3 regions of the Allobosea sp. Root670 genome follow, and region 1 is predicted to be linked to each of the others. Evidence: riboswitches for the same ligand, from Rfam matches in the RefSeq annotation. Region 1 holds a riboswitch; each other region holds the start of a gene.
What was found. Region 1 has a riboswitch for cobalamin ahead of ASE61_RS27010 (ABC transporter substrate-binding protein). Riboswitches for the same ligand answer to the same signal wherever they lie in the genome.
Positions count from the first base shown of each region.

Region 2: another riboswitch for cobalamin. It lies ahead of ASE61_RS08300 (TonB-dependent receptor plug domain-containing protein); the one in region 1 lies ahead of ASE61_RS27010 (ABC transporter substrate-binding protein).
Region 3: another riboswitch for cobalamin. It lies ahead of ASE61_RS17055 (CbtB domain-containing protein); the one in region 1 lies ahead of ASE61_RS27010 (ABC transporter substrate-binding protein).

Region 1 covers NZ_LMJU01000001.1:488,351-493,173, reverse strand. The annotation lists gene ASE61_RS02215 (M81 family metallopeptidase) at 1-354, shown strand, start outside; gene ASE61_RS02210 (mandelate racemase/muconate lactonizing enzyme family protein) at 366-1,544, shown strand; cobalamin riboswitch at 1,580-1,792, shown strand; gene ASE61_RS27010 (ABC transporter substrate-binding protein) at 2,005-3,042, shown strand; gene ASE61_RS02200 (FecCD family ABC transporter permease) at 3,039-4,082, shown strand; gene ASE61_RS02195 (ABC transporter ATP-binding protein) at 4,079-4,823, shown strand, end outside.
Region 2 covers NZ_LMJU01000005.1:30,445-35,267, reverse strand. The annotation lists gene ASE61_RS08305 (ABC transporter substrate-binding protein) at 1-67, opposite strand, end outside; gene ASE61_RS08300 (TonB-dependent receptor plug domain-containing protein) at 64-2,010, opposite strand; cobalamin riboswitch at 2,132-2,331, opposite strand; gene ASE61_RS08295 (5-formyltetrahydrofolate cyclo-ligase) at 2,327-3,064, opposite strand; gene ASE61_RS08290 (GntR family transcriptional regulator) at 3,328-4,044, shown strand; gene ASE61_RS08285 (tripartite tricarboxylate transporter permease) at 4,041-4,823, opposite strand, start outside.
Region 3 covers NZ_LMJU01000016.1:365,198-370,020, forward strand. The annotation lists gene ASE61_RS17035 (TetR/AcrR family transcriptional regulator) at 1-3, opposite strand, end outside; gene ASE61_RS17040 (MgtC/SapB family protein) at 172-636, opposite strand; gene cobO (cob(I)yrinic acid a,c-diamide adenosyltransferase) at 734-1,342, opposite strand; gene cobU (bifunctional adenosylcobinamide kinase/adenosylcobinamide-phosphate guanylyltransferase) at 1,356-1,874, opposite strand; cobalamin riboswitch at 1,929-2,115, shown strand; gene ASE61_RS17055 (CbtB domain-containing protein) at 2,152-2,328, shown strand; gene ASE61_RS17060 (CbtA family protein) at 2,341-3,081, shown strand; gene ASE61_RS17065 (DUF1636 family protein) at 3,092-3,481, shown strand; gene cobW (cobalamin biosynthesis protein CobW) at 3,486-4,541, shown strand; gene cobN (cobaltochelatase subunit CobN) at 4,551-4,823, shown strand, end outside.

The sequences.
Region 1 (4,823 bases):
GGCGAGGCCGCTCTGGAGACGATGAAGGCGCCGCTCAGCGCCGGGCCGACCGCCGTGCTGACCTGGGGCAATGTCGCCGTCGTCGTGATGAGCCGCTCGGTCAGCCTGTTCGACCGGGCGATGTACTATGCCAACGGCATCGACCCGACCGATTTCGACCTGATCGTGGTGAAGTCGCCCCACACCGAATTCCACATGTTCGACCAGTGGTGCGCGCGGAACTTCAACATCGACGCACCCGGCGCGACCTCCGCCAATCTCCGGAGTCTCGGCCACACGATCTGCGCCCGGCCGATCTATCCGCTCGACGAAGGCGTCACCTTCGCCCCGCGCGCCACGATCTACGAACTGTGAGGATGAAGCCCGTGCCCAGGATCGAGGCCGTCGATTTCTTCTATCTCGCCATGCCCGTCGTCACCGACGAGGCCGATGGCAGCCAGGATGCGCTGCTGGTCAGGGTCGCCGCCGGCGGCCATGTCGGCTGGGGCGAATGCGAGGCGGCGCCGCTGCCTTCCATCGCCGCCTTCATCTGCCCGATGTCGCATGGCGTCTGCCGCCCGGTCGCGGATTCCGTGCTGGGCCAGAATCTGGAGAGCCCGCAGGACATCGCCCGCATCGCCGCAGCCGTCGCCTATAACTCGATGGACCTGCTCCAGGCACCGCACACCTTCTCCGGCGTCGAGATGGCGCTCTGGGACATCCTCGGCAAGATGCGCTCCGAGCCGGTCTGGCGTCTGCTCGGCTACACGAAAAGCCATCCCAAGACGCCCTATGCCTCGGTCCTTTTCGGCGACACGGCGCAGGAAACCCTCGAACGCGCCCGCGATGCCCGCAAGCGCAGCTTCCGCGCCGCGAAGTTCGGCTGGGGGCCGATCGGGCGGGGCAGCGTCGAGGCCGATGCCGAGCATTTCGTCGCCGCTCGCGAGGGTTTGGGGCAGGACGGCATCCTGCTCGTCGATACCGGTCAGATCTTCATCGAGGATGTCGAGCGCGCCGCCGCTCGCTTGCCCGCGATGGAGAAGGCCAACGTGCTCTGGTTCGAAGAGCCGTTCCACGCCAGCGCGCTCGAAGCCTATGGCGCTCTGGCCAAACGCAGCCCCAAGGTCCGGCTGGCCGGCGGGGAGGGCGCCCATAACGAGTCGATGGCGCGGCAGCTCATCGACTATGGCGGCATCGGCTATGTCCAGATCGATTGCGGCCGGATCGGCGGCATCGGCCCGTCCAAGGCGGTGGCGGATTATGCGGTCGCGAAGGGCGTGACCTTCGTCAACCACACCTTCACCTCGCATCTCGCGCTCTCGGCCTCGCTCCAGCCCTATGCCGGTCTCGCTGCCCACGAGATCTGCGAATACCCGGCGATGCCGAAGCCGCTCGCGACCGCGATCTCCGCCAATCATCTGGAGCGCGACGCGAACGGGCAGGTCGCGGCCCCCGATGCGCCGGGCCTCGGCATCGAGGTCGCGACCACCGCGCTGCGTGGCTATCTCCAGGACGTCGAGATATCCGTCGGCGGCAAGCGGCTCTACAGGACGCCGCGCCTCTGAAGCGATGTTCGCTTGACGGCGCGCCGCACCCTTATAGGGTGTGCGCCGATCGAGGTTCTCCGGGTTGCTCCCGGAGCTAAGAGGGAATTCGGTGAGGCACTTCCAGTGCCAAAGCCGAGGCTGCCCCCGCAACTGTAAGCGGCGAGCTCTCCGTCCATCGTCCACTGGCGCTTGCCGCGCCGGGAAGGCCGGGCGGAACCGGCATCGACCCGCGAGCCAGGAGACCTGCCCCGGTCGTCGAAGACGTCTTTCGGACGGGGTGTTCCGGAGCCTGTGTGTCGATGGTGGCCCTGCGCCGCTTGTCCGCCCCACATGCCCAAAGCTCCCCCGGCCGTCATCTCGGGGAGCGATGAAGTCCATGTTCATGAAGTCCACTGCACAGGCCACTCAAGGCGGCTTGACGTTTGCCTGCCGCGCACTCTATCAGAAATGCAACATTGTTACATTTCGGATGGCCTCGATGCCGGCTGCGCGCCCCTTCAATTCACTTCTTCGCCTGTCTGCCGCCGCGCTGTTCGGCGCTCTCGCCATCGGCACGGCCACTGCGGCGCCCACCAAATATCCGCTGACGCTGGAGAATTGCCGCGAGACGATCACCTTCAACGCCGCGCCCAGGCGCGTCGTCGCGATCGGTCAGACCCAGACGGAAATCCTCTATGCGCTCGGTCTTGGCGATCGTGTCGTCGGCACCGCGGTCTGGTTCTCGCCGGTCGCCAAGCCCTATGAGGCGGTCAACGCCAAGGTGAAGCGCCTCGCCGACAACGATCCGAGCTTCGAGGCGGTGCTGGCGCAGGAGCCCGATCTCGTCACCGCGATGTTCGAATGGCATGTCGGGCCCAACGGCATCGTCGGCAAGCGCGACCAGTTCGCCAAGGTCAAGGTGCCGACCTATGTCTCGCCGACCGATTGCATCGGCAAGGACAATTCCGGTGCCGGCGACGGCGTTCGTACGCAGATGTTCACGATGGAGCTGGTCTATCGCAACATCCGCGAATTCGGCGCGATCTTCGATGTCGCCGACCGGGCCGAGACGCTCGTCGCTGAGCTCAAGGCCCGCGAGGACAAGGCGGTCGAGCAGGTCGCCAAGCTGAAGGCGCAGGAGGTGCCGGTCGTCGTCTGGTTCTCCAGCAAGGACATCAAGGGCGACGGCTTCATGGCCGGCAGGAACGGCGTGCCCGCCTATATCCTGTCCAAGCTCGGAGCCCGCAACATCATCGCGACCAACGAGGAATGGCCGCTGGTCGGCTGGGAGAGCATCGCTGCCGCCAACCCGGCCGTGATCGTCACGGTGAAGATGGATCGCCGCCGCTTCCCGGCCGACGATATCGAGAAGAAGCTGGACTTCCTGAAGACCGACCCGGTCGCCAGCAAGCTCGACGCCGTCAGGAACAACCGCGTCGTCATCATGGATGTCGGGGCGACCCGCGCCGGGCTCGACACCATCGACGGCATCGAGACGCTCGCCAAGGCGATCGCCGGCTTCGGGCTTTCGCGTTGAGCCACGCCGCCCATGGGCCGAACTGGCCGGCGCGGATCGGCATCGCGCTGGCCTCGCTGCTGGCGCTGATCGTCTCGGTCGCGCTGGCGGTGACGATCGGCGAGATGCGCATCCCGCTGGACACGGCCCTGAAGGCACTCGGCAACGGGCTGTTCGAGCTCGACTTCCCGGTCAGCGCGATCCAGCAGGGCGTGATCTTCGATTATCGCCTGAGCCGCGCGCTGATGGCGGGGCTCTGCGGCGGCGCGCTCGCTCTCTCGGGCGCGATCCTGCAGGCGCTGCTGCGCAACCCGCTGGCCGAGCCCTATATCCTCGGCATCTCGGCCGGTGCCTCGACCGGCGCCGTCGCGGTGCTGATCCTCGGCATCAGCATCGGCGGCACGGTGCTGTCGGTTTCGACCGGCGCCTTCATCGGCTCCTGCGCCGCGCTCGTGGTGGTCGCCATGCTGGCGGCGGGGGCGGGCGGGGCGAGCGACCGCGTCATCCTCGCCGGCGTCGCCACCTCGCAGCTGTTCAACGCAGCGACGGCGACGATCGTGACGACGCTCGCCAGTGCCGAACAGGCCCGCGGCGTGATGTTCTGGCTGCTCGGCAATTTCGGTGGCGTGCGCTGGCCCGATATCTGGATGGCGGCGCCGGTCGCCTTCATCGGCTTCGGCATCTGCATGCTGCACGCCAAGGCGCTGGACGCCTTCGCCTTCGGCGTCGATGCCGCAGCCTCGCTTGGCGTAGCGGTCACGCGGGTCAAGGTCGTGCTTTTCGCCACGACGGCGGTGATGACGGCGGTGATGGTCTCGATCGTCGGCACGGTCGGCTTCGTCGGGCTGATCATCCCCCATGCCGCCCGTTTCCTCGTCGGCTCCGGCCATGCCCGCCTGCTGCCGGCCTGCCTCGTCGTCGGCGCGATCTTCATGATCCTCGCCGACATCCTCTCCCGCATCCTGATCCCGCAGCAGATCCTGCCGATCGGCGTGGTGACCGCGCTGTTCGGCGCCCCTGTCTTCGCGCTCATCCTTTACCGTGCCCGGAGGCCGGCATGACGCTCGCGACCCGCGAGGTCCGCTGGGGCGCCGGCGGCCGGATGATCGTCGATGGCGTGACGCTGGAAGCGGCGCCCGGCCGGGTGCTCGGCCTGATCGGTCCCAACGGCTCCGGCAAGTCGAGCCTGCTCCGATTGCTCTGCCGCCTGCGCAATGTCGCAAGCGGTGTCGTCACCCTCGACGGCTATGACATTGCCGGGGTGCCGCGCCGCGAACTTGCCCGCCGCCTCGCCTTCGTCGAGCAGCAGGCGACGACCGAGATCCAGCTATCCGTCTGCGACGTCGTCCGCCTCGGCCGCACGCCGCATCGCGCCGCGCTCGCCTCCTGGAGCGAGGCCGACGAGGCTGCGGTCAACGAGGCGCTGGCGCGGGTAGGGCTGACGGAGCGCCATGACCAGCACTGGCACACACTCTCAGGTGGAGAGCGCCAGCGCGTCCATATCGCCCGCGCGCTCGCGCAGGAGCCGAGCGAGCTGATCCTCGACGAGCCGACCAACCATCTCGATATCCAGCACCAGCTCTCGATCCTGAGCCTGGTTCGCCGCCTCGGCATCACCTGCATCATGGCGCTGCACGACCTCAACCTCGCCGCCATGTTCTGCGACGAGATCGCGCTGCTGCATGACGGGCGCTTGCAGGCGGCCGGCGCGCCGGAGGAGGTCCTGACCGCCGAAGCGATCAAGGACATTTTCGGCGTTGCGGTCTCGATCCGACTGGGAGATTCAGGCCGCCGGCACATCG
Region 2 (4,823 bases), on a different contig from region 1:
CCGCGCCCGAGAGCGCGATGGAGAGGCACACGCCGCATAGACGACGCAGGACGAGAGGCCGGTTCATCCGCCGATGGCCACCTTGATACCGCCGAAGACGCCGAGGCCCGGCACGAGGAAGCCGACCGGATTCTCCCAACGCTTGTCGAAGAGGTTATCGACCCGCCCGAACACCGTCACCTTGTCGGTCGCCTTGTACTCAGCGGCGAGGTTGACCAGCGTCGCCCCCTTCGCGCGCATGCGCGGGACCGAGAAGTCGCGGTTGCCGTCGACCCAGGAGCCGATATGGATCAGCGTCGCCGAGAGGCTGAGCCTGTCGGTCGGCGTCCAGGTCGCGGTCGCGCTCGCCTTGTGGCGCGGCCGGCGCAGCAGTTCCTGCCGGGCGATCTCATCCTTGGCGAGGGTGAAGGTGTAGTCGGCGCGGATGCGGAACTGGGGCGAGATTTCCAGCGCGGCGAAGGCCTCGACGCCCTTCGTCTTCGCCTTGCCAATATTGGCGTAGGAATCGCGCCTGACATTGGTGACGATCAGGTTCTCGATATCGTTCTGGAACCAGGTAGCGCCGAATTGCAGGCGCTTGTCGAAGAGCGGCTGCTCGAAGCCGATATCCCAGCCGCGGCTTTCCTCCGGCTTCAGGTTCGGATTGCCGAAGAAGTTGTAGCCGGGGCGGTAATCGATGAAGAGCTCGCTCAGCGTCGGCGCCTTGAAGCCGGTGCCGTAGCTCGCCTTCAGCTTGGTTTCCGTGCCGGGAATGATGACGGCCGGCGCGATGCGGTACGTCGTATGGCCGCCATAGCTGTCGTCATGGTCGCGGCGGATATTGGCCGCCAGGAAATAGCGATCCTCGATATTGCCCTGGTATTCGAGCCAGGCGGCCTTGTTGCCGTTCGAGGCGATGAGGCTCGTCGTGTCCAGACGCTCGCGCTCATATTGCAGACCCATGATCAGGTTGTGGCCCTTGATGATCTGGAGATTGCCGCGCCAGTCGAGCTTGGTGCGCTCGCCGAGGCTCTGATTGGGCAGGCCGAGCAGCCCCGTCATCGCGGAAGCCGTGCGCGTCCCCCTGTCCTGCCGCGAATAGGACACGCCGAAGGTGTTGACGAATCGCCCGCCAAACGGGTCCCAGACCACCTCGCCACGGGTAAAGGCCTGCGCGTAGTTCTGCAGGGAACGATAGGGCGAGGGCTTGCTCGGGAAGCCGGTGTCGCCGGTATAGCGCAACTGGCCGTCCTGATAGCGGCCAACCCAGTTCAGCGTCAGCGTGTCGGTGAGCGCAAAGCCGAGGCGTCCTGAATAGCTGTAATTGTCGAAGATGTTCGGGTTGATCCGGCGGCCGGGCGGCACGAGGTTCGGCGGCGTCACCTCGGTTCCGTCGGCGCGGAAATGGCTGGCATTGAAGGCATAGTTGAAGCGCGCATCACCGCCGCCGAAGCCGAGGGACTGGTTGAAGCTGCCGTGCGAGCCGCCTTCGACGCGCGCCGTCATCTTCGGTGGTCCCTCGCCGCGCTTCGTGGTGACGGAGATCACGCCGCCCAGCGCATTCGCGCCATAGAGGCCGCTCTGGGGACCGCGCAAAACCTCGATGCGCTCGATATCCTCGGTCAGCATCGAGCCGAAATCGAAAGAGCGGTTCGGGGCTGAAGGGTCGTTGGCCTCGATGCCGTCGATCAGCACCTTGACGTGGTTCGAGTTGGTGCCGCGCATGAAAACCGAGGTCAGGCCGCCCGGCCCGCCGGTCTGCACGATGTTGAGGCCGGGCACGGCGGCGAGCGCCTGCGGCAAGGTGCGGCGCTGCTGCTGTTCGATATCCCTGGCGGTGATGACGGTGACGGCGCTCGCGACTTCGCGGGCAGGCGTCGGCGTTCCCGTGGCGCTTACGACGATCTCGTCGAGCGCCATCGTGGCGGGAGCGTTCTGGGCGAAAGCCGGGGCTGCAGCGCCGGCAATGGTCAGACAGGACACGGAGAGCAGCAGGCGGCCGCGTCCGGCGGCCGGAAGGAAGACGTTCACGATGGAGACCTCGGGCGTTGACGTCAGTGGCACGTCACCGCGAACGCGATCTCCCATCTGCCGTGCGAAAGACGGCGAACGGTCGAATCAGCGATCGGCGCACCCCGGCCGAACGTGTCCGCGTGTGACCACGGCTGACGGCAGGTCTCCTGGCTCGCGGGTCGTTGCCTTTCGCCGCCTTCCCAGGTCCGAGGCCCCAGTGGCGTATGGCGAAAGGCTCGCCGCTTACAGTTGCGGGGGCAGCCGCGGCATGGGGTGGCTCGCCACCCGCACCGCGTTCCCTTTTGATCCCGTGAGGGAACCGTCGCGCTCAGGCTTATGGGGAGATCGGGCCGGCGTCAAACGGAGGCTCTCGATCCCGCTTTCCGCCGTGGGACCTGATGCCGTTTTCCGTCACGATATGGTGCATCGGGATGTCGAAACCATGCGGGCGGATCGTCGGCATCTCCGCCATCTCGTAGCCGATCCCGACCGCGATCGTGGAGGACGGCAGGGCGGCGAGCGTGCGGTCGAAGAAGCCGCCGCCATAGCCCAGCCGGTAGCCCTGCGCGTCGAAGCCGACCAGGGGCGCGATGACGATCCGCGGAAAGACCGGATCGCCCGCTGCCGGCACGGGGATGTTCCAGACGCCGCGCTCCAGCTTCTCGCCCTTGCGCCAGAGCCGGAACAGCAGGGGCTTGCCGCGCTCGACCACGACCGGCAAGGCGGCCAGACCGCGGCGCTCGCGCAGATCGCGGAACCAGTCGCGCAGATCCGGCTCGCCGCGGAACGGCCAGTAGCCGCTGACGAGGACGCCGGCGGGATCGCCGATCAGCGCGTCGAGATGGCCGGCGATCCGACGCGCAAGCGCGTTTCGCGTGCGCGCCGACATCGCCAGGCGGGCTGCAATCATGCGCGCTCGCTCGGACCGCCGCCATTCCATCAGGCTCGGCTCGGGCAGGTTCTGCCCGACATTTCGCGACGGCGGCGTCAGCCCGGAATAGGCCGGATCGACCTCATGCAGCAGGCAGGCCGGCGAGGCATAGTCATTCAGATCGTCGTCGCCCTTGCCCATCGGTTTCCGGCCTCCGTCGCCACGACGCGCCAGCCACCCTCGGCGCGAGCGAGGCGACGCGCGAAGGTCCGGACATCGGAGCCGCGGCGCATGAGCATTCTGCGCAGACAGGTCATGCAATCAACCGAATTCAGGGTTGATGGAATACGGCAACCTTCGATGAAGGCCGCGCATGACCACCGAATTCGCCGGCACCTCCGGTACCCATCGGAAACGGAAATGCTCTATGCTGCCGTGATCAGAAGCAGATAGGCACCCGCTCGATGCTGGCCGAGACACCGCCCCCCGCGAGCGTGGGCGTCACCGTAAAACTCTACGACGATCTCTCCTCGGCCATCATTTCCGGGGAGATCGCGCCCGGCGAGAAACTGAGCGAACCGGCCATCGCCCGCCGCTTCGGAGTCAGCCGCGCACCGGTCCGCGAAGCCATCCGGCGGCTGCAGGAACGCGGGCTCGTCACCTATGTCGCCAACCAGGGCGCGCGCGTCGCCGAGCCGAGCGCCGCCGAGTTCCTCGCCCTGCTCGACGTGCGCGAGGCGACAGAGGGCATGGCCGCCCGCCTCGCGGCCGAGAGCATGAGCGAGGCCGAGATCGCGGCGCTGGACGCGCTGGTGAGGGGCCATCGCGGCGATATCGAGCGCAATCCGATGGGCGCCTATCTCCAGGACGAGCCCGAGGCGGATTTTCACCGCCGGATCGCCAAGGGCAGCGGCAACCCGATCCTCGCCGAACTGCTCTGCGAGCAGTTCTATCCGCGGCTGCGCCTGTGCCGGCGCCTGCACTCCACCGTGCCGGGACGCGGTCGCGAGGCCTGGGGCGAGCATATGCGGATCACCGAAGCGATCAGTCATCGCGACGGCGAACTCGCGGAAATCCTGATGCGGCGCCATATCCGTGCCGCCCGCATGGCGCTGCAAGCCGCGCTGGCCGCGAATGTCGGCACCAAACCGGGCAAGCGCCGGACCGGAGCGAGGCGCTAACCTGCTCCGCCCGCAGAGGTCGCCGGCTCTTCTTCTGCACTGGCGCGTCGGCGCAGGCGCGCGAGCACGGGCGGTAGGATCAGCACCAGCGCTGCGACCGCAAGCAATGTCGCCGCGATCGGCGTGCCGACCAGCACGCTCCAGTCGTTCTGGCTGACGGCGAGCGCACGCCGGAGCTGGATTTCCGCCTGTGGGCCGAGGATCAGCCCGATCAGGGCCGGCGCGATCGGGAAATCATGCACGCGCGCGACATAGCCGACGAGGCCGAGGCCGCACATCAACGCCAGGTCCATCCAGGAGGTCGACAGGCCCCAGACGCCGACCATCGCGAAGACGACGATGCCGCCATAGATGTATTGCCGGGGGATCAGCAGCAGCCGGACCCAGATGCCGACCAGCGGCAGGTTCAGGATCAGCAGGATGACGTTGCCGATATAGAGCGAGGCGATCAGGCCCCAGAGCAGGTCCGGGTTGGTGGCGAACAGCAGCGGGCCGGGCTGAAGCCCGTAATTCTGGAAGGCAGCGAGCAGCACGGCAGCCGTCGCGGTGGAGGGTAGGCCGAGCGTCAGGAGCGGCACGAGGATGCCGGCCGCGGCCGCATTATTGGCGGCCTCCGGCCCGGCGACGCCTTCGATCGCGCCCTGACCGAACTCCTCCGGATGCGGGGTCAGGCGGCGCTCCAGCGCATAGGAGAGGAAGGTCGGGATTTCCGTGCCGCCCGCCGGCAGCGCACCGATCGGAAAGCCGATGACGCTGCCGCGCAGCCAGGGCTTCCAGGA
Region 3 (4,823 bases), on a different contig from region 1:
CATACACGGTCCCGATATTGAATTTGAATTCGGATTCAATTTGAAGAGATAGCTAACCGCCGTCAAGGGCGGCAGTCGGGGGCCAGCAGCAGCGCAGAGCAACCGGAGGCTCAGGTCGCCGACGGCATGCTCCGGCGAGTCCTGATGTCGGGATTCGAGTCAGCCCAGCACTCAGGAAGGCGGCGCCTCGCCGGTTCCGGCTGCCTCGCCGCGGCCGGCCCAGCGCTCAACCGAATGATCGATGGCGAGCAGGACGAGCGCGAGCAGCGTTGCCGACGCCACGATGGCATAATCGCCGAGCCCGGCGGCGCAACCGAGCGCGGCGGTGACCCATATCGCCGCGGCCGTGGTCAGGCCCGTCGGCGTCGAATCGCCCCGGCGCAGGACGATGACGCCCGCACCCAGGAAACCGATCCCGGTCAGCAAGCCCTGGACGACGCGGCTGGCGGCGTCAGCCTCCTGCGGTTCGCTGAAGATCGTCGCGGCAGCGGCCGTGCCCAATCCGACCAGACCGAAAGTGCGGATCCCAGCCGCCCGCTGCTTGTTGGTCCGCTCCCAGCCGACGACGATGCCGGCAGCCATACCAGCCAGCAACCGGAGCAGCAGATCCAGCTCTCCCCACAGAAAACCACTCATGGCCCACCCCCGAAAACGATGATCGAGGGCAAGAACGCATGAGAACCGCTCGCGTTCGTTCCGTTGCGGAGAGCCGGCAGCCAGTGAGATATCGCTTTTAGAACTCGATCCCCTCCTGCGCCTTCACGCCGGCGGCAAAATGATGCTTCACCAGCGTCATCTCGGTGACGAGGTCGGCAGCCTCGATCAGCTCCGGCTTGGCGTTGCGGCCGGTGACGACGATGTGCAGGTCCGGCCGGCGGGCCGCCAGCGTCGTCACGACCTCGGCCAGCGGCAGATAGTCGTAGCGCAGGGCGATGTTGAGCTCGTCGAGCACCAGCAGCCTGATGTCGGGATCGGCCATCAACTCCTTCGCCTTGGCGAAGGCGCGCTCGGCGGCGGCGATGTCGCGGGCCTTGTCCTGCGTCTCCCAGGTGAAGCCCTCGCCCATGCTGTGCCAGCTCACTTGATCGCCGAAGGCTTCCAGCGCCTTGCGCTCGCCGGTCGACCAGGCACCCTTGATGAACTGCACCACACCGATCCGCCAGCCATGGCCGAGCGCCCGCAGGATCAGGCCGAAAGCCGCCGTCGATTTGCCCTTGCCGGGGCCGGTATTGACGATCAGCAGCCCCTTCTCGAGCGTCTTGGAGGCGACCTCGGCGTCCTGTACCGCCTTGCGCTTCTCCATCTTCGCCTTGTGGCGGGCGGCGTCTTCGGTGTTGGTCATTATCTAATCCGCATCATTTCACGCGCATCGGCAATCCGGCGACCATGAAGACCACGCTGGCCGCACGCGCCGCAAGCGCCTGATGCAGCCGCCCGGCTTCGTCGCGGAAGCGGCGGGCGAGCGCGTTCTCCGGCACGATGCCGAGCCCGACCTCGTTGCCGACCAGGACGAGCGGGGCGGAAACGCGCTCGCAAGCGGCGATCAGAACTTCGCGCGCAGCGGCCGTGTCGCGCTCCGCAAGGATGAGGTTGGTCAGCCAGAGTGTCAGGCAATCGACCAGAACCGGCCGGCCCGCCGGCTGGGCGGCGATCGCCTCGGCTAGGTCGAGCGGCGCATCGACCGTCTGCCAGCCGGCCGGGCGGCGGGCGCGATGCTCGGCGATGCGCGCGCGCATCTCGTCGTCATAAGCCTGGGCGGTGGCGATATAGCTCCAGGGCGCTCGACAAGCCTCGATCAGCGCCTCGGCATGGCGGCTCTTGCCGGAGCGGGCACCGCCGAGGACGAGGGTGAGGTGGGAAATTTCGTTCGGCATCGTGGAAGCAGGGTTCAAAAGACCATCCTGCATTGCACAGCGGCACGGCGAAGGCTAATGATCGTCGCTGACGGTGCCTCCGCGAGGAGGTGAAAAGGGAACGCGGTGCGAGACCGCGGCTGCCCCCGCAACTGTAAGCGGATGTCCTTCGCCATCGGCCACTGGAGCGCCCGCTCCGGGAAGGCGGCAAGGGACGCGAAGTCCGTGAGCCAGGAGACCTGCCGTCAACCCGCAGAGATCCAACCGGCTGCCGGCGGGGCGGCCACGGAGAACGCATATGAACACCGTTTCGGTTTCCACCCCCACACTCAGCGTTTCGGAACGCGTCAAGGCGGTTGCAGCCGCGCTCGTGATCGGCGTCGCGCTGATTTACACGACCGGCTTCGCGGCCTCGACCAATGTCCACAACGCCGCGCACGACACCCGTCACGGCCTCGCCTTTCCCTGCCACTGAGGGAAAGCATCCATGATCACGCGTGTTCTCACGGTCAGCATCCTGGCCGGGCTTCTGGCTGGCTTGATCGTCGCCGCCCTGCAGCATGTCACCACCACCCCGCTGATCCTCAAGGCAGAGACCTATGAGGCAGCACTCGCGCTGAAAGCGCCGGCGCTCGCCGCGATCGACGGCGAGGCGAAGATCATCCTCGCGCATGGCCCGGCCGGCGACGCCCCCGGCCACGACCATGCCGAATGGAAGCCGCAGGACGGCTTCCAGCGCACCCTCTTCACCGGCGCGGTGACGATCGCGACCGCGATCGGCTTCGCGGCGCTGCTGCTGGCCGGCATGATCGCGGCCGGCGACGGCATCGACCAGCGCAGCGCGCTTGTCTGGGGTGCCTGCGGTTTCCTCGCGCTCGGGCTCGCTCCGGCGATGGGTCTGGCACCGGAACTGCCAGGCGCGGCCTCGGCTGCGCTGGAACAGCGCCAGCTCTGGTGGCTCTGGACCGCCATCGTCACCGGGGTCGGGCTGTTCCTGTTCCTGCGCTTCGATCAGCCTTGGCTGAAGCTCGTGGCGATCGTCCTGATCCTGCTGCCGCATGTCGTCGGCGCCCCGCATCCGGCCGCGCCGGAGAGCAAGGTTCCGGCCGAGGTCGCCGCCCATTTCGCGTCGCTCTCGCTCGGCATCCAGGCCGCACTCTGGCTCGTCACCGCCTTCATGGTCGGCGTGCTCTGGCCACGGGCGACCCGCCGGGCCGCCGAAGCCTGAAGGCAAACCAATGTCCGAGGGTGACCTCACGATCCATGTCTGCACGGCCTGCCGCCGTGCCCGCGCCGATCTCCCGGAGGGTTACGACCAGCCGGGTCTGGCACTGGCCGAGCGCCTCGCCGCACAGCTCAAAGCCAAGGGCAGCACGATCCCCGTGCTGCCCGTCGAGTGCCTCTGCGTCTGCAAGCGGCCCTGCACCATCGCGCTCAGCGCCGACGGCAAATGGACCTATCTGATCGGCGATCTCGACACCGACACCCATCTCGACGAGATCGTCGGCGCGGCGGAGGCCTATGCCGCCAGCGCCAACGGCATCGTTCCCTGGAAAGAGCGGCCGCAGTCCTTCCGCAAGGGCGTGGTCGCGCGCGTGCCGCCTTTGCCGGCGCGCCAGCAAGGATGACATCATGAACGCTCCGCAGACCACGAACCTGGGCAAGACGCCCTGCACGATCATCACCGGCTTCCTCGGCGCCGGAAAGACGACGCTGGTGCGCCATCTCCTCGAGAATGCGCAGGGCAAGAAGCTCGCCGTGCTCGTCAACGAATTCGGCGATCTCGGCTTCGACGGCGAATTCCTGAAGGGCTGCGGCATCGCCGGCTGTAGCGACGAGGACGTCGTCGAATTGCCGAACGGCTGCATCTGCTGCACCGTCGCCGACGATTTCGTGCCGGCGCTTGAGAAGCTGCTGAACCGGCCCAACCCACCCGAGCATATCCTGATCGAGACCTCCGGCCTCGCCTTGCCGAAGCCGCTCGTCACCGCCTTCAACTGGCCGGCCATCCGCTCGCGCGTTACCGTCGACGGCGTCATCGCCGTGGTCGATGGCCCGGCGGTGGCCGAGGGCCAATTCGCGGATGATCCGGAAGCTGTCGCGGCGCAGAAGGCCGCCGACGCCTCGGTCGATCACGACAACCCGCTGGAAGAGGTGTTCGAGGACCAGATCCTCTGCGCCGACCTGATCCTGCTCAACAAGAGCGATCTCGTCGACGAAGCCGGCCGCGCGCGGGTGAAGGCCGAGATCGCCGAACACCTGCCGAAGGCGATCAAGATCGTCGAGACCGCCCATGGCAAGGTCGAGCCGGCACTGATCGTCGGCCTCGGCGCTGCCGCCGAAAGCGACCTCGCCGCGCGCCCTTCGCATCATGGTGAGGGCGAGCATGATCACGACCATGACGATTTCGACTCGGTTGCCCTGCCGCTGCCGGCCGGCTTGTCGCCGGAAGAGCTGACGGCGCGCGTCGCCAAGGCCGCCGAGGCCGAGGGCGTGCTGCGGCTCAAGGGCTTCACAGCCGTACCGGGCAAGCCGATGCGCCTCGTCGTGCAGGGCGTCGGCCGCCGCGTCGGTCATCATTTCGACCGGGCCTGGGGTGCGAGCGAGCCGCGCGACGGCCGCCTCACCGTGATCGGGCTCAAGGGCTTCGATCTCAAGGCCGTGGAAGCGGCTCTCGCGGGGGCGTAACATCGGCCGATGCACCTCCTCCCGACCAGCGAGATCAGGCTCGACGACGGCGAGGACGCCGTCGATCTCGCCCTGCCGCCGGGAGATGTGCTCGTTCTGTCCTTCACCGACAGCGACCTCTCGGCGCTGGCGGTGGCGGCAGGTGACAGCAACCTGTCGGTGCGGCTAGCGCCGCTCCGACGCCTGAAGCATCCCCTCTCGGTCGATTTCCTGATCGAGAAGACGGCTGCGCAATGCCGCTTCGTGCTGGTGCGCTGCCTCGGCGGGCTCGATTACTGGCGC